DNA from 3 places in the Paenibacillus spongiae genome. Region 3 is predicted to be linked to each of the others. Evidence: riboswitches for the same ligand, from Rfam matches in the RefSeq annotation. Region 3 holds a riboswitch; each other region holds the start of a gene.
The links. A riboswitch is a leader RNA that binds a small molecule or an ion and turns the genes downstream of it on or off. The one in region 3 is predicted to bind ZMP and ZTP.
Positions count from the first base shown of each region.

Region 1: linked by a shared signal. The riboswitch ahead of L1F29_RS29315 (phosphoribosylaminoimidazolecarboxamide formyltransferase) and the one ahead of rpiB (ribose 5-phosphate isomerase B) in region 3 are both predicted to bind ZMP and ZTP.
Region 2: linked by a shared signal. The riboswitch ahead of L1F29_RS20175 (DJ-1/PfpI family protein) and the one ahead of rpiB (ribose 5-phosphate isomerase B) in region 3 are both predicted to bind ZMP and ZTP.

Region 1 is NZ_CP091430.1:6,513,322-6,520,615, forward strand. Features, by position in the region: gene L1F29_RS29295 (ornithine carbamoyltransferase) at 1-126, opposite strand, end outside; gene L1F29_RS29300 (GNAT family N-acetyltransferase) at 414-884, opposite strand; gene L1F29_RS29305 (sulfite exporter TauE/SafE family protein) at 1,020-1,760, opposite strand; gene L1F29_RS29310 (GNAT family N-acetyltransferase) at 1,812-2,234, opposite strand; gene L1F29_RS29315 (phosphoribosylaminoimidazolecarboxamide formyltransferase) at 2,256-3,425, opposite strand; ZMP/ZTP riboswitch at 3,481-3,559, opposite strand; gene L1F29_RS34560 (N-acetyltransferase) at 3,575-3,811, opposite strand; partial or broken gene L1F29_RS29325 (IS3 family transposase) at 4,189-5,342, shown strand; gene L1F29_RS29330 (sugar phosphate isomerase/epimerase family protein) at 5,529-6,398, opposite strand; gene L1F29_RS29335 (Gfo/Idh/MocA family protein) at 6,395-7,294, opposite strand, start outside.
Region 2 is NZ_CP091430.1:4,450,480-4,457,773, forward strand. Features, by position in the region: gene L1F29_RS20160 (RDD family protein) at 1-127, opposite strand, end outside; gene L1F29_RS20165 (SET domain-containing protein) at 390-770, shown strand; gene L1F29_RS20170 (VOC family protein) at 1,219-1,644, shown strand; ZMP/ZTP riboswitch at 2,388-2,469, shown strand; gene L1F29_RS20175 (DJ-1/PfpI family protein) at 2,520-3,158, shown strand; gene L1F29_RS20180 (GNAT family N-acetyltransferase) at 3,270-3,635, shown strand; gene L1F29_RS20185 (GNAT family N-acetyltransferase) at 3,686-4,180, shown strand; gene L1F29_RS20190 (LrgB family protein) at 4,519-5,199, opposite strand; gene L1F29_RS20195 (CidA/LrgA family protein) at 5,199-5,561, opposite strand; gene L1F29_RS20200 (LysR family transcriptional regulator) at 5,682-6,566, shown strand; gene L1F29_RS20205 (LysR family transcriptional regulator) at 6,601-7,294, opposite strand, start outside.
Region 3 is NZ_CP091430.1:7,146,604-7,153,897, forward strand. Features, by position in the region: gene upp (uracil phosphoribosyltransferase) at 1-60, opposite strand, end outside; gene L1F29_RS32105 (UCP032817 domain-containing protein) at 259-1,461, opposite strand; gene glyA (serine hydroxymethyltransferase) at 1,637-2,884, opposite strand; gene L1F29_RS32115 (TIGR01440 family protein) at 2,993-3,637, opposite strand; gene rpiB (ribose 5-phosphate isomerase B) at 3,648-4,106, opposite strand; ZMP/ZTP riboswitch at 4,227-4,309, opposite strand; gene L1F29_RS32125 (low molecular weight protein arginine phosphatase) at 4,363-4,956, opposite strand; gene L1F29_RS32130 (manganese efflux pump MntP) at 5,018-5,578, opposite strand; gene L1F29_RS32135 (L-threonylcarbamoyladenylate synthase) at 5,661-6,743, opposite strand; gene spoIIR (stage II sporulation protein R) at 7,050-7,294, opposite strand, start outside.

The sequences.
Region 1 (7,294 bases), 630 kb from region 3:
CAGCAGCCCTTTTCTTTCGCACGCGCGGTAGTATCGTTCAGGTTTGTTCTTTATCTCGATGCCTTGTTGAATGATGGCGGTCAAGGTTTGCTTATCCAGTTCCTTTAGCGTCAAGAGATGCTTCATTCACTACCCCCTGTATTGCATTTTTATTCATTCATTTGAATATTAATACAATATAGTGACTGGTAATATATTGTCAATAGATATGTTGGTCGAGTAGATGCTGGTGCTGTAACGCCCTTTTTCGGCATTACGGCTGCAAAACCTCTTCGACCGCGACCGATTCGAGCGCTGTAACGCCCTTTTTCGGCTTTGCAGCTGCAAAAACCCTTCGGCTGAAGCCAACATATTTTGTCGGCATCGGAATCTGCCATAAGAACGCAAAAACGACTGCCCCGAGGCAGCCGTCTCTAGCTTATTTCTTTTTGCATCAGGACTGTTCTCACGGGAAAGCCGTTAGGGTTTATAACGACCTCTTCCTTATGTACCTGATAACCCATGGATTGGTACAGCAGAATATTCTGGGGTACCGACATTCGGACTCTGCACCACAGCTTTGTCTTCTCCTGCTCGCGAGCCATATTTTCGAGCCAGGCCAGCATGGATTTTGCAATCCCTCTCCCTCTAGCCTCAGGGCATACCGATAACCGGAAGAAGTACAACGAGTCCGCATCTGTCTTGAACCTGACCGATCCCCACGGAATTCCATCCTCCACATACACCAAGGCTTGTTCCATACCGCTCCTGAACGACTCTTCAATCGAGTTAACGGCTTCATCAAGCGCGCTTGAAGGAATGTCGGCATACCTATATTCCTCGAAAGCCCTGATCATACAGTGATGTACCAAGTGCGCGTCATCTGCCGCAGCTAAACGAATCATTGAAGCCCTCCTCCATACTCAGTCCCCAAATGCCAGCTCTTCCTTTCATCTAGTGAGAGAAGTGATACGAGCTCATATAAGAAAATGCTCGGCTTCGCCATGCGGATTAAAATTCATTCCTTTTGCCTCTTTGGATCAGCCGCTAAGAAGCTGGTGAAGCGCCGTCCACAACATTGAAACCCCGGATCCCAGAAGGAGCACATCGAGCACATACCGGAAGGAGATCACGCTCATACGCTGCACAATCCGTTTGGCGACGAATGTTCCGAGCATGAGCGAGACGCCTACGATAATGCCTTGAGTCATCACAGTAATCGGAAGACCGCCTAGCTCATGGAAGGTCACAACCTTGCTTGCATAGATGGCAAGCGAGCTGGCGGCTTCCGTGGCAAGAAAGGCGCCTTTCATTAATCCGTAGGAAGTGAACGCCGGCACGCTGAGAGGGCCGGTTGAGAGCACGACGCCGGTCAAGAAGCCGATCATGGCACCGGCGGCGGACAGCTGCCATAAGCGAATGCGTATTCGCTGTGCATCAAGCCAATGCCGTACAGGAATCATAGCCAGGAAAAAAATGCCTAGGCCGATATCGACCATATGCGTCGGCAAGATCCACAACGTTCGGGCCCCGATGGCTGCGGCAGGCACGCCCGTAAGCGAATAAGCGGCGAAAGCCCGCCAGTCGACCTCGCGCCACCAGGCGATCATTCTGGAGATGTTCGCCATAACCGCAGCGATAGCCATAATGGGCACGGCTTGCTTGGGTCCGAATGTAAAGACGAGAACGGGCAGCAGCATAATGGACGAGCCTGTTCCAATAACGCCGCTGACCGCCCCGGCCGCCAATCCCACTAACCATACAAATAGATACTCACCCAAACCCAACACTCCTAAGTGGAACTGAAGACGAGAGTCGTCTGTGACCTCCGTCTACTTCTTGATCGCTTGCGGGATTCTTCTCATCATGCGCTCTCCCTCTTTATGATATCCGAACTGTTCATAAAGTCCATGAGCATCTTTCGTCCCGAGTAATCCTGTCATCCACTCGAACTCAGGAGCGTTCGTAATCGTCTCGACGAGCTTCTTCGAAATCCCTTGTTTTCGGTACGCCTCCAAAATAAACACATCGCATAAATAGTACATCGTGGCGCCATCCGTAATGATTCGCGCAAAACCGATCATCTGCTCTCCATCATACACGCCGTAGCACGCCGAATTCGCAATCGATTTCTTAATTTTCTCTATCGGTCTATTATGAGCCCAATAGCTTCTGGTCAAATAATCGATCACGGTCTGAACGTTGATCCTTGTCTTGTCGTCGCTGATCACATAATTCTTGTACATAACCTCCATAGCGCTCGTACCTCCGATCAGTTAATGATGGAACAAACGGATACCGGAATAAGCCATTACCATTCCGTATTCATTGGCCGCTTCGATAACTTCAGCGTCGCGGGTCGAGCTGCCGGTTTGAACGGCGTATTTAACGCCGCTTTGAGCCGCCCGGTCAATATTGTCGCGGAACGGGAGGAACGCATCGGAAGCATAGGATACGCCTTTTAAACCCGCTAGCCATTGCTGTTTCTCTGCCTCTGCAAGTCGATCAGGCACGATATGAAAGTGCCGTCTCCACTGCTGCTCCTCATTGGATGTAAAATGGTCGTTGATCCAGCCGTCAATCGCATTATTGATCTCCGCACGCGTCAGACCTGTACGGAAACGCATCTGTTGCACGGCAGGATGCTGTCTTAACCGCCAGTTATCCGCTTTATCCGCAGCCAGCCGCGTACAATGGATCCGGGATTGCTGACCGGCACCGATGCCGATGGTCTGACCGTCAAGCGCAAAGCACACGGAATTGGATTGCGTGTATTTCAAGGTAATCATGGCGATCAGAAGATCTCTCTTGGATGCTGCAGGAATCCGGTCCTGAACCGTGACAATATGCTGCAGATGCTCTTCCGAAATCGCTGCCTTGTTTCTTTCCTGCTCGAATGTAATGCCGAATACGGTTCGCCGCTCAATCGGATCCGGGATATAGTCGGGATCGATCTCGATAATGAGGTAGCCGCCGCTCTTTTTCTCTTTGAGCAGGCTCAACGCATCCGCGTCATAGCCAGGTGCAACGATAACATCCGACACCTCTTTCTTCAGCAAATTCGCGACGCTTATATCGACCCGATCGCTGAAAGCTGCACAGTCTCCGAATGAAGACATCCGGTCCGCCCCTCTTGCCCTAGCATATGCTACGGCCAATGGAGAGAGCTCCAGCCCTTGGACGAAATAGGCTTGAAGTAGAGCGTCCCCGAGCGGCGAATAGACGGCTGCGCCGGCAGGACTAACATGCTTGAACGAAGCCGCAGCCGGCTGGCCGATGCATCTTCTTAATTCCGAAGCCAGCTGGAAGGCATTCAAGGCATCCAATAGATTGATATAGCTCGCCTGGCCGTTCAAGATCCGGATCGGTAACTTCCCTACGGCAAATAATGTTGCGTTCAACTGATGCGGGTTCATTCCATGGCGCAGATGAATTGATTCCACCACAATAGCTCCTCCCTGTTTCTATATAAACGAAAAAAAGCATCCGGATCTAATCCGAATACTTTGCCCAGGCGTACGGCCGCTATTCCATGTGCTCCCTCATGGTTCCCCATGCTCCGCCAGTCACACACAGCTCACTCTTAACTCGTATATTACTCGCAAGATCCATTATTTACAAGTAAATATTCAAACCCGATCTCATGTTGAACAGGTATACCTTCCAGTCCGATCAGGGATCGATGGTTTAATCTTTCTTGCTTCCGGAATGGCGTGCCGGTGGATGGCCTTGATGTCGAAGCCTCTTTTTTATAATAACGGATGGCCCGTATGTTATCGTTGGATGTGATCAGCCATACTCGATGGCAAGCATGATCTCTCGCCTTCGCCATAACCAAATCGAGGAGGTCGAATTACGATGAATTCTTTTGTGACCGTTGGCACTGCCAAGAATGTGCGGGTCTACTCAAATCCGAAAGCATAGAGGAGCCTATTCCCCATTACAGCGCGCGCCTAACTCCCACCCCCACGCCCTTCGCTTCTGTAAGTCCCTAGAACGGACTTACAGACCACCGTCTCCCTTCACGCGATGTCTGTAACGCCGTTTTTCATCCTTACAGCGCGCCCCTCGATCCCCTCCCCTCGACTTTTGCTTCTGTAAGTCCCTAAAACGGACTTACAGACCACCGTCTGCAGCTAGACTAGAAAGTGGACACACCGTAGTAGCGACCTGTTACAATAAAACTAACAATAAGGGTCGAGGTGTGTCATGGGAGATATTCGCCAACATTTTGATGATGAGTTCAAACGTCAAACCGTAAAGCACATGCAAGAAACAGGGAAATCCCCGTCTGAAGTTTCAAAGGAGCTGGATATCCCGGTAAGTACCATCCGCGCCTGGAGAAAGAGGTTTGCCGATACTGGGGAGAAGTCCCAGTTATTCGTCGACTACGAGCGTTTGAATAAACTTGAACAAATGAATCGCGAGTTGCAAGAAGAGAATGAAATCCTAAAAAAGGCGATGCACTTCTTCACGAAAAACCGAGACTGATTTACTCATTTATTCATAAACACCGCTTCCAGTTTCGTGTTGAGAAGATGTGCAGTGTCATGAATGTATCCCGAAGCGGTTATTACAAGTGGGTCAAGCGAAAACCAAGCGAGCAGGAGAAACGCCGTCAGAAGCTGAAGAAACGCATCAGGCACCACTTCGATGGCTTCAAGCAACGTTATGGGAGCGATAAGATCGCTGAAAAGCTGCGCGAAGAAGGCTGGACAGTCTCCACCAAAACGGTGAGTCGTTACATGAAGGACATGGGACTTCGCTCGATTACAGTGAAGAAGCAAAAAGCAACAACGAACTCGAAGCACAACATGGCCGTGTTTGAAAACGTGCTGAATCGTGCGTTCAAACCGGATGCACCCAATCGAGTTTGGGTAGCCGACATCACCTACATTGCCACGCGGCAAGGCTGGGTATATCTAGCGAGTATTATGGATCTTTACTCTCGCAAGATCGTGGGCTGGTCGCTTGGCGAACGCATGACCAAGGAGCTGGTGCTAGACGCCTTTGACAAGGCTGTCTTACATCGAAAGCCGCCGAAAGGGTTAATCCACCACTCGGACCGAGGTTCACAGTATGCCTCGACGGAATACTGCGAGCGACTGGCGGCGAATGAGATGATTGGAAGCATGAGTCGAAAAGGAAATTGTTACGATAACGCCTGCATCGAGGCCTTTCACAGTGTCCTTAAGAAAGAACTCATCTACCAAACCACCTTCAAGACCCGCAAGCAAGCATACGATGCGATTTACGAGTACATTGAACTCGAGTACAACCGTATCCGGATCCATTCGTCCATTCACTACCTGACCCCGCATCAGTTCGAGAAAAGATACTATGAGCAACTCCAGATCGCTTAAAAACTGTGTCCACTTTCTTGACAGAGATACAGTCTCCCATCGCGCGATGGCTGTAACGCCGTTTTCCATCCTTACAGCGCGAGCCCAGCTAACAGTCCGCAGCTCCCATTAGCAGAAGGCGCGCAGCAAACAAACCAAAGCCGGCCATCTCGCAGGATGACCGGCTTTGCTTCTCTCTCTATTTATCTATCTAAAGAATTTGGCTAAATGCTCCGCTGCCTTAATAACCCCTTGCCGCTCGGCTTCCAATGAGCCCCAGAAGCGGTGGTCTTCAAGCTCGATGCTAACGGCTCCCGAATAACCGAGCCGGTCCAGACGAACCGCCACCTTGCCCCAGTCGACATCGCCGTGTCCGGGAATAGTATACCGCCAGGAGCCTTCGGAGAACCCGTATTTCTCGCCGAAGGTCGACGTGATCACGCCGCATTCGTACAGTTCATCGTGCAGGATTTCCGTATCCTTGCCATGACAGTGATTGACGCGCTCCCCGAATTCACTCAGTGCGCGCAGATAGTCCACGCCGAGACGAACCAAGTGCGATGGATCATAGTTCCAGCCAAAATGCTTGGACGGGATTGCTTCGAACATCGCCCGTAGCATCTCAGGCGTACAGCCGAGCGTTGGGTAATACGGCGCAGGGCCAGGCCAACCCTCGATGGCAATGTAGATTCCCGTCTGCTCCGCATGACGTACAAGCTCAGGGAACGTATCCTTCCAGATCGCGAACCCTTCCTTGCGCGGAAGCGAGTGATCCTCCGGCACAAGACACATGAACAGGATGCTTCCGCCCAGAGCGGAAATGGCGGACATTTGCTGCTTCGCGGCTTCCAATGCTTCCGCGCGGCGCGTCTCGTCGCGGCTTAATAGCCGGGACGTGTGATGAGCGTCGATCGACCCGATCCCAATTCCCGCTTGATCGCAAGCTTCCTTCCATTGAGGAGTCAAATTAGGGATATCCAGAACATCCAAACCGATTTCAGCCGCCCACTGAGCCGTCTCTTTCATTCCTTCCGACCCGATTTTGGGCGGAATCCGCATGCCTAATTTGACGTTCATACCGAGTGTTCCTCCTTCGACTTAAGGGCTTCAATCGGATCATATCCGGCAGCCTGGTAGATCATCTCCGACAGCTTAACAACCTTCAACGCAAACTCGCCCGGCACCATGACCTCATGCTGCCCCAGGATGGCATCGATAAAGCTCTTATCCTGATTGGTCGTCTGCGGCGGAAGCTCCGGCACGATTGCCTCCTGCCTCAAGCGGCGGAGCGTAATCTTGCCGTTATCGTAGAAGATGCCGCCGTTCTCCCCGCAGAACGCGAACGTTTCGTGCCAGCATGGGGAGTAGCCAACCAAATTCAACCCGGCAACGGCTCCTTCGGCGAAGCGGATCGAAGTGAAGGTATCGATCTCCACGTCCGCCCCGTGCATATGCAGCTGCGGCTTCACTTCTACCGGCGTCAGCCCCGTCGTCCACAGCAGTACATCAATGATGTGGCTGCCCGAATCCATGAGGAACCCTCCGCCGGACAGCGCCGGATTCGCCCGCCAAGAGCCGGGCGTTCCCTGTCTCCACTCCTGATAGAGCGAAGCCGTAACCGAAGTGATCTTCCCGATCTCCCCCCGGGCGATGGCATCTTGGATATAGATAAATTCCGGCTGAAAATGCCGCTGATAGGATACCTGCATGATTTTGCCCGACAGCTTCGCCAGCTCAATCAACCGTTCCGCTTCCGCGGATGAACAGGTCATCGGCTTCTCGATGAGCACATGCCGTCCGCTGCTGAGCACATCATAGGCTTGCTGAAAATGCAGCGTATGCGGGGAACAAATCACAACGCCATCGATCTCCGCTTGATCCAGCATCTCTTTATAGTCCGAGAATTGAGCCACATCCTTGAGGCCGAACCGATTCACGAAATTGCCGCGGTTCTGGTCGCTCGTATCCGCTAG
Region 2 (7,294 bases), 2.7 Mb from region 3:
TACTAAAATAATCGAAAGGGAAGCCGCCGGTCATGTTATAGAGCAGCATCTGGAATCCGATTAGGACTGCAGCCAATAGAACAAAATCAATCCAATATGCCAGCAGCCTTCGAATAGATAACATCATTCTATTCACCTCGAAATGGACTATTTTTCCACTTTGTTTGTCTGCGTCAATTATAGCCTCAAACCGGTGCTGCTGAACATGCAAAAAAGCCGGGAACATTATTCCCGGCCGCTTATGCGAGATATTGCTGGATCCGTTACAACAAGAAACATGCGAATCCGCCTAGAAGCTTGCTGTATGACCGAGAGTGAGTTAAACTAATCCCTCAGGCAATCCGTTTCTCAGTGAACGCCATAATCTATAGAACACGAAGGTGACCATGATGATTGAAATAAAGATCTCGCCCCTTAGCAACGGGGAGTTTAATAGAGGCGTATTCGCAACGCGCGATATCGCCAAGGGCGAACTCATCCACGAAGCTCCTGTCATCCCTTATCCCAATGAAGAACATGAATTTATTGAGAAGACCATCCTTGCCGATTATGTGTACGAATATGGGAAGAACCACACTGCCGTCCTCTTAGGTTATGGCAGCTTGTTTAATCATTCGTATACGCCTAATGCCACGTATGAGATTAACTTTGACAATCATACCTTCGACTTCTATGCTTACACGGATATTCGTGCGGGCGAAGAAATTCTGATTAATTATAACGGTGAGGTCGATTGTAATGACCATCTCTGGTTCATGGATAAAGATTGAACGCACGAACGTACAGCGTGCTTGCTTGGAAGCATTCCCAAAGCAGAGGCTATTCCTCTGCTTCTTTACTTTCCCCTTCTCGGCTCCCCTCAACCTTGTCAATCCCATCGGTATTTAACATATAAGGAAACCATGAATAAGCTTACCAAAGAAGAATCTATAATCCTGACAATTAATATTCCATAACTCTTTAAGGAAAACTGCTGCTGGATGAGCAAAAGTCAGCGGCATGCTTGTACGCTCCTATTGATTTAGTGGTTTATTCAGCGATCGTCACAGCCGATAGCCTATACATAAGTAATAACGATAGCCGATAATAAACAGCTTGCAACAATCAGTTGTCCGATTTGTAATTCATTTGTCTCTTCAATTAAGCGATTATGATTGCAGATGGACAAATGGTACAATAGGGAATAGTTCCACATTCACATTAGAGGAGTTGAAGATCATGTCGATCGATGTTTATCTTAATTTTAACGGTAACTGCCGGGAAGCTGTCGAGTATTACGCACAAGTATTTGGAACTGATGTACGGATGATGACGACATTCGGCGAAGCGCCCCCTAACCCGGAATATCCGCTTCCAGAGGAAGCCAAGAACTTAATTATGCATGCGCGTCTTGATATCCTCGGAAGCAATGTGATGTTTAGCGATGTCTTTCCCGGCATGCCATTTGTTGCAGGGAATAACATCAGCCTCGCGATTGTCCATACCAACCTGGATGAACTCAAATCATTCTTCCACAAGCTCAAAGAAGGCGGCACGGTAGGCATGGAGCTTCAAGAAACCTTCTGGAGCAAGTGCTACGGAAGCCTCAAAGACAAGTTCGGCATCGAATGGCAGTTCAATTACGATAACGGTGAAGGCATTTAGTTCAGTATGGCGCATGCGTGTGAAGCTCATGTGAGTGAATCGCATCGATGAGATCCTGGAAATCCGGCTTCTTCTCCGCAGCGGTCCGGCTTGCAATATTGGCCCGTTGTACAGATAAGTGTACGATTGCGAATCCGTGGATTTGACGAAAGTTACTGCGCCTGCAGGAGACCGCTGGTTATGGTGTTACGGACTGGTTGTACATTGGTTACGGACATGGGATCCTTTATTTGCTGAATTCGGCTCCATATATGATCATTGCGGACATCTGATTCTCTATTTGCCGAAAATAGAGGAATTCGAGGCCGATTACCATCAAATAGCGGCTACCATGTCCGTAGCTCTAGCAAAAACCATCCATAATCTAAAATAACGGACTTGGTGGCCGTTAACAGTCGGTTGCAGCGATCCAACATACTGCTTCATCCGTTGCGCCCCGCAATGATCATGAACAACATTCGAACATGGAGCTTCTTCTCTGCCGCAGAAGAACTCCATTTTTTATGAGTGGTACGATTCGGATAATGGTTGAAGGAAATGAATGATTCGCATGTTCCCTGTGAAGAAAATTCCCTGGAGCTCTCGTTAATCTGCGTAATCATCTGTTTGAACAGCTAATTTTGTACACTTTGGCACCTTCTTGCTTACGAGGCTAATACTCGACTTTCTTGTCCGTTTTTATAAGAAACAATATTTCGACATTGTAATTTTCTAACAATTCTGATATATATGAATTATATCTTTACGGGATGTGTTACTGGCGAAAACGTGGAGAACCACGAGGGAGCGCATACCTTCATACAGCCGTTCGCCTGGGCAAAGTATTCGGTCATCCGACTGAATGCTTTTTATTTTATTTAAGGGGGATGCGCCTTATGGAACATCTACGGCAGACGAGGAATGTTGCGATTTTGATTTACGATCAGGTTGAACCATTGGATTTCACAGGACCGTTCGAAGTCTTTCTTTGCGGCAGCGACCGCGGCAGCGACCGCGGCAGCGACCGCGGCAGCGACTTCAATGTATTTACGGTGGCGGAACGTCATGAACCGGTTCTAGCCGTAGGCAGTTTGAGTATCAATCCCAGCTATACGATCCTTGACTGCCCCACCCCGGACCTGTTAATCGTCCCGGGCGGATTCGGTTCGAGGAGAGAGATGGACAACGAGACCCTTCTCAACTGGATTCGCATGGTTGCGGAGCAAGCGGAGCTGGTCTTATCGGTATGCACAGGCGCTTTGCTCTTAGCAAAAGCGAACCTGTTAGAAGGACTTCAAATTACGACGAACCGTTCAGCCATCGGTGAGCTGGAGAAGGCGGCACCCGATTCGGCTACGATTGTCACTGATGTACGTTATGTGGATAATGGAAAAATCATACTTTCTGCAGGCGTATCGGCAGGTATCGATATGTCCTTATATGTGGTGGGCAAATTGCTGGGTGAAGAACGCGCTTTAGAAGCTGCCCGCACTATGGAATACGAATATTATCATGAGGCGAATTGGCATGATTAACATTCGACCGCTTGAGGTCGGCGATACCTGTCAAGTGGTGCAAATGATGGCTGAGCACCCTCTCCAGTTCCCCTCCTTCATTATTGATCAATATCCGATACGTTGGCGTGAATGCTTGGCAACCTGGATACAACGCGAAGCGGTTACTATGTTGCCCATGCCGATACTATCCTGGGTCATGGCGGATATATCCATCATGATCTTACGAACCAATTCGAGCTTGTCGGCATCGTCGTGAAGAAGAATCGGCAGCGCCAAGGAATCGGCATTTCGATTATTAACGCCCTCTGCGGCCAAATCGTAACATTAGGGGGCACCGAGGTTATTCTTTATACGCTGGGTCACATCGGCAATCGCGATACGTTAACCTTCTACCGGCGGATCGGGTTCCAGGAAGTCAACGAAGAACCGGACTATTACATGCCCGGCTACCATCGTGTCACGTTCAAGAAAGACTTATCCTGCTTAATAGATTGATTGAGAAAAGGCACGGTATCATCCGATTAATGAATGCAAGGAAGTGAGCTATGAGCCTGTCTATTCGGAGAATCCAATCCGAGGAATTGGAATCTTTCACCGCCATTCTCAAGGAAGGCGCAGTATGGTTGTCCGATAGCGGAATGCCGATGTGGAGTGAAGCTCAAATATCCGCCCATACGCTGTTGATCAATAACCCCATCGATGAAATGTACATGGGATTCAAGAACGACGAGACTGCAGCGGTCATGATCCTCCAAGCGGAGGATCCGGGGGTATGGCCGGATGATCCCGTTCATGAGTCGTTGTACTTGCATAAACTATGTATCCGAAGAAAATATGCGGGACTGGGTGTGTCGCTAGAGATGGTATGCTGGGCAAAATCACACGCCAAGCATCTCGGCAAAAAGTATCTGAAGCTTGATTGCGCTTCCGACAGAGCCCGTCTATGCGATTTCTATATAAGACAAGGATTTGATAAGGTGAAAGACACCATGATACTCGGGAAATATCCGACATCATTATTTGAATATCGTATTACATGACTGATAAGGGAGAAGCACCGGAATGTTCCGGTACCCGCGAAATCAGCGAGTACCGGAGGTGCCCTTCATAACGTGCCGGTTCCGCACAGTGTCGGATATTCGGTATCGCATTGTTTGCTCCGTACTCAATTACGGCCTGATTCGGCACTTATGCCAAGTAATAATGCCCCTCCAACCCGGTGCGGCTTCTTCGCGTTTGCATACTCATCTTTCCAATTTAAGCGGTTCTATAATCGTTTAGCTGCCTCCATCGGCTTTAGATTGGCTTGGCCTGCTTAGCTTATGGCATCAATAAGCTGCAGAAACAAAAAAATCCGCCTAAAGGCGGAGAGGAATGACTACGCTAGCCAAGCAATCAGCCAAGGCGCAGCGCATAACGTAACGAAAGCAGTGAACATCATCGCTATTCCGGCTACCGACCCGGTTACGGCGTCATACTCCAATGCTTTGCTGATGCCTGCCGAATGAGCACTTGTCCCGAACAGCACTCCACGCGCAATTGAGCTGCGGATGCCGAACCATTTTACAATAAGAGGCCCCAATATCATGCCCAGAAGCCCTGTTATAAGCGTTGCTATTGCCGTTATCGTCGGCACGCCGCCATTAAATTGGGAGATGGTGACCGCGATGGGCGTCGTGGCCGAGCGCGGGGCGAGACTGTCCATAATCTCTTCATTTAACCCGAACATGCGGGCAAAACCGACCGAGGTTATGATCGCGGCGACAGCGCCGAAGCTGACGCTTGCTAGAATAGCGTAAGCATTCTTCTTCAGGATATCGACATGTTTATACAGCGTGATCGCTAATGCAATCGTTGCTGGCTCGATCATCTTGGTCAGCCAACCGGCGCCTTCGTCATACGTATCGAATGATACTCCGCAGACCAGAATAACAACGATAACCATTATTGGCGCCACAAGAATCGGCGTTAAAAATACCTTCGGATAAGCGCGGTATAACTTCTTGGCAGCCATATAAATGACAATCGTCACGATTAACCACAATAATGCCGTTCCCATCAAGAAGCCGCCTTTTCTTTGCGTCCGGTTATCCATTGACCGATCAGTCCCGCGCACAGCATGACGGCGAAAGTGCTGCCAATGATTGTGAGGGTAATCGATAGGCCGCTGTCGATGACAAGGCTCTTGTAATTGATGATGCCGACCGTTGCCGGAATGAAGAATAAGAGCATCTCCGCCACGAGAAATTTGGAACCCCGCTCAACCCATTCAAGCCGGATGATATGAAATTGAAGCAGCAGAAATAACAATATGATTCCCGCAATGCTGCCGGGTATCGGCAGATGCAGCCAGCGGACCAAGGCGTCCGAAGCCTGGGCAATAACGATCAGCAGCGCGACTTGAGCAATCGTAACGAGCATTTTATTCACAATAGCTCTACTCCTTCCATGTCCAAAGTATACAGACTTGCGAATCATGAGTAAAATGAATTTACATCATGATTTACATTCCATTCATCTATGGAAGGAGCCCGTCCTGCTATGGAAATCAGGCACTTGCAATATATCACTGAAATTGTCCGCTATAACAGCTTTACTAAGGCTGCCGACGCTCTGCATATTACCCAGCCAACCATTAGCAAGATGATCAAGAACCTGGAGAACGAGCTGAACATTGAACTGTTTATCCGTGGCGGGAAGCAGATCAAGCTGACGGATGCCGGCAAGGCCATACATAACTATGCCGGACCGATTCTGCAGTTATTCGACAACCTGCAAGCCGAGATCGACGATCTGACTTATTTGAAGAAAGGGAGCATCCGCATCGGATTGCCGCCCATGGCCGGCTCCCGGTTCTTCCCTGGGGTTATTAAGAAATTCCAAGATCGTTACCCTGGAATAACGCTCGCCTTGGTGGAGGATGGCGCCCGCAAAGTAGAGGAAAGCGTCGCAGAAGGAACGCTTGATGTAGGAGTTGTACTGTGGCCGGCGGATCCGGACATCTTCGACTCGTTCCCGCTTGTGGAAGACCGGCTGAAGGTCATCCTTCATCCGTCTCACCCGTTCGCTTCCCGGGAGATGATCGGGCTGGGTGAGCTTGCTGAGGAGAGGTTCATTTTGTTCAATACCGAATTTGCTCTACACAATCGAATCATTAAGGAATGTATCTCTACCGGGTTTACTCCCCGTATTGTATATGAAAGCTCGCAATGGGATTTCATCGGAGAGATGGTCGCCGAGAACCTGGGCATCGCGATGCTGCCCAGCCGGATATGCGCCGCGCTACATCCGGACAAGGTCCGATCCGTCCCTCTCGTCAGTCCCGCCATTCCTTGGCGGCTCGTAATGGTATGGAGGCGTGAAGGTTATCTTTCACTGGCCACGCGGCAGTGGATCTCATTCACAAGAGAGAATTTTAACGGATAACTCGCTAGTCGGTCCGGCGGACACCCTCCTGGGCTTATTCAACCTCAAAGCTATCGATAAAGAAACGGGCGCTCTTAGGCAAATAATGATCCTTCAACCACAGGATGCCCACGCCGGATTGAAAATCCGCATCTTCGATATTCAGCATCTTCACCACGGTAGAGGGAAATGAGGACATAACCGATTTGGGAAACACGGTAGCCCCGATCCCTTCCGCAATAAGCGACATGATGATGGCAACGCTGGAGCATTCGCATACGATGTTGGGCTCAAAGCCATGACGTTTGCATTCGCTAACGACCTGCTCATGCATCCGGGTCGTCTGATCCGACTTCAGTGCGATGAACGGGAACTGGGCTAATTCGATCATGCGGATGGCATGCTTGCCCGAATACTGCTCCCATGAGCTCGGAATGACGACGACGAACGGATCGGAAGGCAGCGGCAGAACGGCGAATTGCTTCGGGTCCGTCAACGCCTCGAACGGCAAACGAGCCACGACCAGATCGATTGCCCGCTTCTCCAGCTGTTCCCCTAAGTAAAAATGATCGCCTTCCAAAATCTTGAACGTTACGCGCGGAAACCTGACCCGGAACCGTTCGATCCGTTTGGGCAGAAGCGAAATACAGGACACGACCGAGCCGATCGACAGAACGCCGCGTACGCCTTCTTCCGTTTCTTTGACCTCCTGCAGCGTTTCATTGAATTGGATGAATAGCTGTTCCGCC
Region 3 (7,294 bases):
TCTGATGAATGTCAGCTTATGCTGAATTAGCGGGTGATCGCAAATGGTCAATTTGCTCAAAGTATCGTCCTCCTGGGGAAGCTTGTTCGCGGACGTGCGACTTCCATGTTTACGATTGAATCACAATCTTGTTTATTATAGCACCGGATGATTCTATTTTGCACAACTTCACTTCTTTTTCCGAATTTCGACGCAAAAGCAGGGCAGTCCCATTATTTCGGAACTACCCGAATTCGTCAAGAGCTTTCTTTTGGCACCTTAACTGCTGCATCCGCCGCCGCAGCCGCTGCTGCAGCCGCCTCCGCTGTCGCCGCCCGAGCTGCCTGAGGAACCGCCTCCATCGCTGCCGCCCGAGCCTCCGCAGGAAGAGCCGTCATTGCCGTTTGAACCGTGATCGCGGTCGCCATCGCCATAACCTCCGCAGCCTGAAGCCCCACCGCCGCTTCCGCCATTAGCCTGCCGCTGTACCTCCGTCTGGGCTTCGTCCATATGGCGGTCGAACTCATCGGCCGGACCCATGGAAGAGAAGAACAAAGCGCCCGATAGCACCCCAGTCGCCATCATCGAATCGCTCGCCATATTACGGTCTCGATAACGGTCTTCATGGATGCCGGCCGTCCCAACCCCGCTTCTGGCTTCTTGCGCGAGCTGGCGGCCCCGCTTCACCAGGTAATCGACCGTCCCGTCCAAATCGGGATAGGCTTCCGCCGATTGCCCATTGAACCGGCGCGCGCGAAGCTCATCCGCCTGCGCGAGCTCCAGCTCCTCGATCCGCTCCCGGGACAGCGGCGTGCGATAGAAGGCGCCCCACAGCTGCGCGCTTGCCGGGAAAACCGCAAACAGCTCCCCATAGACCCAATCGAACCAGGCGCGCTCGGCAGAATCGGGCTTCGCTCCCGGAGCGTGCGGCGCGTGATGGATGAAGGTCCCGCTGAACGATTTGCAGAACTGCTCGTATTCCCATGTAAACATCAGCATTTCATGCCAGACATCATCCACCTTGGCGCTGTACATCGGAACATTCCGGAGCACGCCGCACATCAGAAAATATCTCTTCAGCTCAAACCAGCGCCACTGCCAGTCGTTCTCCGACATGCGCGGCTCTTTCCTCAGCATACGATCCTTCACTCTGGCTTCGAAGTCTGCCGTAAGCGCGTAATCCAGCCGCTGGGCCGCCTGCCGGGCCGGATGGCCCTCCGGAACGCCCAGCGCCGCGGGCGGCTGTCTGGTTGCGGATGGACGGCCTATTGAGCTAGTCAAAGAACGGCTATTGCCGCGCTCCGTGCGCTGCCTATTTGGACGCCGAGTTGATCTGACAATTAATCCAATGACAACAATGACACCTATAATGACTAGAGCTTCCATATTGATCACCCGCTTATCGTAGTCTGCCTCCAGCATACCATGAAGAAGCTGTGAGCATCTGCCGCTCCATGCAATTTTTAACGATCTTTTAAACATAGTGCGTGCAGTCGCCTATAGCAGCTTCGTTTATCCACCGGATTATCCACAAACTATGCACAACTATCGACATTATTGTGGATAACATGAAAAAGGCCTCAGATTCATCCTGAAGAGGATGTGTCTGAGGCCGCTGAAGCGTTCATCTACCCACTGAAGCAGGAGCTTGAACGAATTAGTATTTCATCGTTGGGTAAAGCGGATATTGAGCCGTCAAATCCTGAACCATACCGCGCGCTTTGGCCAAGATGGCTTCGTCGTTCGGATTCTTAAGCGTCATGGCAATAACCTCGGCAATCGTCTTCATGGCATCCGTGCCCATCCCGCGGGACGTAGCAGCAGGAGTACCGATCCGGATACCGCTCGTAATAAACGGACTCGTAGGATCGAACGGAATGGCATTCTTGTTCGCCGTGATTTGGACGCTGTCCAGCACATGCTCGGCATCCTTGCCCGTAATGTTCAGGTTCCGCAGGTCGATCAGCATCAGATGGTTATCCGTACCTCCGGATACGAGGTTGAGGCCATGCTCGATCAAGGATTCGGACAACACCTTCGCATTGTCGATCACATTCTGGGCATACGTTTTGAACGATGGCTGAAGCGCCTCGCCGAACGACACGGCTTTGGCTGCGATTACGTGCATCAACGGACCGCCTTGGGAGCCCGGGAATACGGCCTTGTCGATCGCTTGCGCCCAAGCTTTGCGGCATAGAATCATGCCGCCGCGCGGTCCGCGAAGCGTCTTGTGCGTGGTCGTCGTAACGAAATGGGCATGCGGCACCGGATTCGGATGAAGACCCGCAGCGACCAGACCTGCGATATGTGCCATGTCGACGAAGAACAATGCGCCTACTTCATTGGCAATCTGACCCAGCTTCTCAAAATCGATAATGCGCGGGTAAGCGGAAGCGCCGGCTACGATCATGCGGGGACGGTGCTTGAACGCCGCTTTGCGCACTTCATCGTAATTGATCGTGAACGTGTTCTCGTCAACGCCATAAGCTACGAAGTTATAGAGAATACCCGATGCGTTAACAGGGCTGCCGTGGGTCAAATGGCCGCCATGCGCAAGGTTCATGCCCAATACGGTGTCGCCGGGCTTGAGCGCCGCCAGATAAACGGCCATATTGGCTTGCGCGCCGGAATGCGGCTGCACGTTGGCATGCTCTGCTCCGAACAGCTCTTTGGCGCGGTTGCGGGCAATATCTTCCGCGATATCGACGTGCTCGCAGCCGCCATAATACCGCTTGCCCGGATAGCCTTCGGCATATTTATTCGTCAGCACGGTGCCCATAGCTTCCAGCACGGCTTCGGAAACGATGTTCTCGGAAGCGATCAGCTCAATATTGTCGCGCTGACGCTGCAGCTCGAGGTTCAGTGCATTCATCAATTCGGGGTCTTGTTTACGCAAATTTTCCATTGTTCAATATCCTCCTTAGTATTATCCATTATGACGAACGCCGGTTCGGCTGCGCTGCCGCTGCCTGGACTGGCGTAGTTTCCTTGAATCGAATCTAAATGCTGCTCGTTAATCGCAGGTTCCGCCGGGCGCTTCCGGACTGCCCGGTACTGGGCCGTCCTTATCGATGGCGGATGTTCCGGCAATACCGGCTGCCCCCAAGGTATAGACCGCCCGTTCGCCGCCGATAAGCTTCGGCCGGGTGTACGCCATCGTCAGATGCGCTTCGCCGATCGATTTCTTCGACGGACGAAGCGGTACCGCGACGCGGCGCAAATGCATGCCGATGAAGGTGTCGCCGATGTCGATGCCCGCATGGGCCTGCACCGTCTCCGCCAAGCAAGCATCCGGCAGATGCCGGTATGCATATGCCGCCATCGAGCCGCCTGCTCTCGGCGCCGGAATGGCCGATACCAGCTCCAGCCCGTACCGTTCCGCCGCTTCTTGCTCCACGACGAGCGCACGGTTCAAATGCTCGCAGCACTGGAACACCGGATAGAAGCCGATTTCGCGGCGCACCTTGTCGATCCCCGCAAATATGGCTTCAGCGGTCTGCAGCGTCCCCGATGTGCCGATTCGCTTGCCAAGCACCTCGCTCGTGCTTACGCCGACGATGAGGAGCTGCCCGGAACGCAGCTTGGCTGAGGACGCAAGCTCGCGTACGGCTTGTTCCACATCGCGCGATATCCCCTGGAATAACTGTTGATCGTCCATTACAGCCCCCTTAAGGATGTACCGGGCCGGCCGATTCGATCCGCATCACCTTGTTAATGCGACCGATATGACGCTCGCCGCCCGAGAACGGCGTATCGATCCAGATCCGCACGATTTCCTGCGCAAGTCCGGGGCCGATGACCCGTTCGCCCATAGCCAGCACGTTCGTGTCGTTATGCTCGCGCGTCGCTTGCGCGGAGAACATATCGTGCACGAGCGCACAACGGATTCCTTGTACTTTGTTCGCCGCGATCGACATGCCGATGCCTGTGCCGCATATAAGAATGCCGCGGTCTGCCTTCCCTTGCGTTACGAGGTCGCATACCGGTAGCGCATAGTCCGGGTAATCGACGGATTGCTCGCAATTGCAGCCCACATCTTCAATTTCATGTCCAAGCGATTTGAGAAAAGGTACGATTTCGTCTTTCAGCCGGTAGCCGGCGTGATCGGCGCCAATAGCGATTTTCATCGAAGTTAATCCTCCCGAAAGGTCCGCCTGTAGGACGGATAATGTCGAATCACGATGGTTCCATTATACCCCATTATCCCAAAAAGACGAAAAAAGAGCATGACGCGCTTAACGCACGCTGCTCTTTGCCCAGGCGACCGGCCGTATGATCCGATGCTCCACCGTGGTTTGATCCACTTTCGTCGCCAGTCACATCGGAAACTGTCTTAGTTGTCACTATCATACCGGATCGCGGCATGAAAATCAATCGGCAATGTCACTTTCCATAATCATCCATCTTGTTTAAAAGCTTATGCAGCGCCTGTTCAATCTCATCGGCGCAGCTCTCATAGAGACTAATGGAGCCTCCGAAGGGATCCGCGATATCGAAGCCCGGGATTCGCTGCTCCAGCTCGATCAGACGGTCTCTCTCCTCGTTCGAAAGCTGCTGGCCAAGCGCTTGCTTCATATGCCATTCCGTATATAACGTTTCCAGCTCGGCTATATCGGACAGAACCGACTCGTCCCGGTGCACGTATTCTTTCAGCGTATAGGTCTTGTCCACCGCATCGGGAAAACGCTGCAATACATGCTTCTTGTGGCTTGTCGTCATCGTGAGCACCAGATCGGCCCAGCCGACCATTCCTCCATCGAGGGCGCTTGAGCCTTCGGGATGATGAATATTCCGCCGCCGCAGCGCAGCCTTGGCATTCTCGGATACCGGCAGCCCGTCTACGGTCGAGACTCCGGCAGACCGGACCTCCAGCTCCAGGCCGGCGCTGCGCGAGTGCGCGATCAGCATGGCTTCGGCCATTGGCGAACGGCACGTGTTGCCGGTACAGACGAACAAGATTCGTTTCACGTCAGTCATAGCGGCATCCGCTCCTTCTATAACATATAGGCGCTCCCGCCATTGGTGAGCTCCAGATTAATTAAAGTATAAACAAAATGCCGAACGTAAACAAAATGACGCCGCCGCATGCCTCGCCGTATTCGCCGAGGCTCGTGCCCACCCGGCGGCCGAGGAGCAGGCCCAGAATGGACATCACTCCGCCGAAAAAGCCGAACAGCAGCACCGTTATGGCAACATCCGCCGCAAACATGCCAAGCGAAATGCCGACCGAGAAGGAATCGATGCTGACGCTGAGAGCAAACAGCAGCATTCCCCATATTGTGCGATGATTGATCGATTGCACGGCATCTCCGCGCAGCGAGCTGTATATCATATGAGCCCCAAGCAGAAGCAGCAGACCGCCTGCAACCGTTGTCGCCACGCCGCCGAGCAGCGTGCTCACATATTGCCCCGTGAACATGCCCATTAGCGGCATCAAAATATGAAATAGCGCAATTAGGGCGCTCATTTTTAAAATGTCAAAAACCGCAATCCCCCTCAGCCCGATCCCGATGCCCAGCGAAAACGCATCCATGCCGAGCGCGACCGCGATGATGAGGAGCGTGAGCAGTTGACCGGCCTGCAAGCTCGCTTCAATCATTGACATACCCCCTGTCCCATTCTCATCCAAGCATATGCGGACAAGGATGGAAAGATGACGGGGGATGCTTAAGACACAAGCGCTAGACGCGGACGATCCGGTGTCCGGCGGCTTTGACGAGCCGGTTCATCAGGGCATGTCCAATCCCTTCTTGCGGACAGCCTTCCGCCCATATATATTGCGCGCCGCGTTCATCGAAGGTCCTTAACGCGGCGTACAAGCCTTGTGCAGCCGTCTCCAGCTGAGATAGACTGCCCACGATAACGGTATCATCGCCTTCATAACAGGCCCCGTGCTCGGCAAAAGCAAGTATACCGGCCCGTTCGCCGCGCGACCTTGCTGCTGCGGCTTGTTCCTTAATGTAGGCCGTCACATCGCCTGCATCTCCGATGACGAGCTGCATGAGCCCTTTCGGTGCATAGTGCGTGTATTTCATACCGGGTGAGCGCGGAGCTTCAATCGTCCCGGCGCGGACAGCAGCACCGGTTGCTTCGTCCGGAACAGCCTCAACATCATGGATTACACGGCCTGTTATTTCACGCAATGCTCCAGCCGTTATGCCGCCTGGGCGCAGAATGCGCACGGCATCGCCATCGATCTCGACCACCGTCGATTCAAGTCCGACGCCTGCGGGGCCGCCATCGACAATCCCGTCGATGCGGCCATCGAGATCGTCCTTGACGTGCTCCGCCCGCGTCGGGCTCGGCCGGCCGGACCGGTTCGCGCTGGGCCCTGCGATCGGGCAGCCGGATGACTCGATAAGCTGCAGCGCGACAGGATGGTCGGGCATCCGCACCGCAAGCGTATCAAGACCGGCCGTAACGCGCTGAGATACGGCACCAGGCTTCACGGGAAGCACGATCGTAAGGGGACCGGGCCAGAATCGCGCCATCAGCCGCTGCGCCGCTTCGCCATAAGGGAGTACCAGCTCGTCCAGCTGCTCCAAATTCGCGATGTGAACGATGAGCGGGTTGTCGGACGGCCGCCCCTTCGCCTCGAAGATACGCGCCACCGCCGCATCATCGCGGGCATCGGCGCCAAGCCCGTAAACCGTCTCGGTCGGAAAGGCAACCGTCCCGCCATCCCTTAACACCGCGGCGGCTTCATTAAGCGCCTCGCGTTCCCATTCCTTTGTGTTTGCATGCCAAATGCGAGTATTAACCATTACCCAGTTCAATCCTTATTATCTCATAGTCAGTTGCTGGTATTTATTATACCACAGCTCGTTTTTCAGTCACCTTTTGACTTGAATAAGCAGCGGTTGTATATTAATTCCCGTTATTTGGATAGTTATGACATCTATCGTTATGGAGGCCCTCACTTATGAGCAGCAAGGACGATTTGAAGAATAGCGGAATTGGTCATATTTTTCACCATAAAGCAAAGGCTCGCCCTTCCACGGGTGAGCCTTTGCTTTTATTCGTACATGGATCGTATTCGCATTCGGCCTATATGGCAGCTTGTGTTCCAATCAGCTAAACAGGTTTTTAAAAAATTCGAGGATCGATTGGATGATCTCCCACAGAAAAAATTTCACTTCCGGGTCGGCGTTTGCGTTTGCAGCATCCTGTGTCGGTTCGTTGGCCTTAGAAACGCTCTCCGCCCCCTGGCCGGCGTCTGCCGATGTCGTTACGGCAGCTGCAACGGAAGCCTCGCCGCTCACCGCATCCACGAAGCAGAGCGGCGGAAACAAGACGCACCACCAGTTCTGACCCT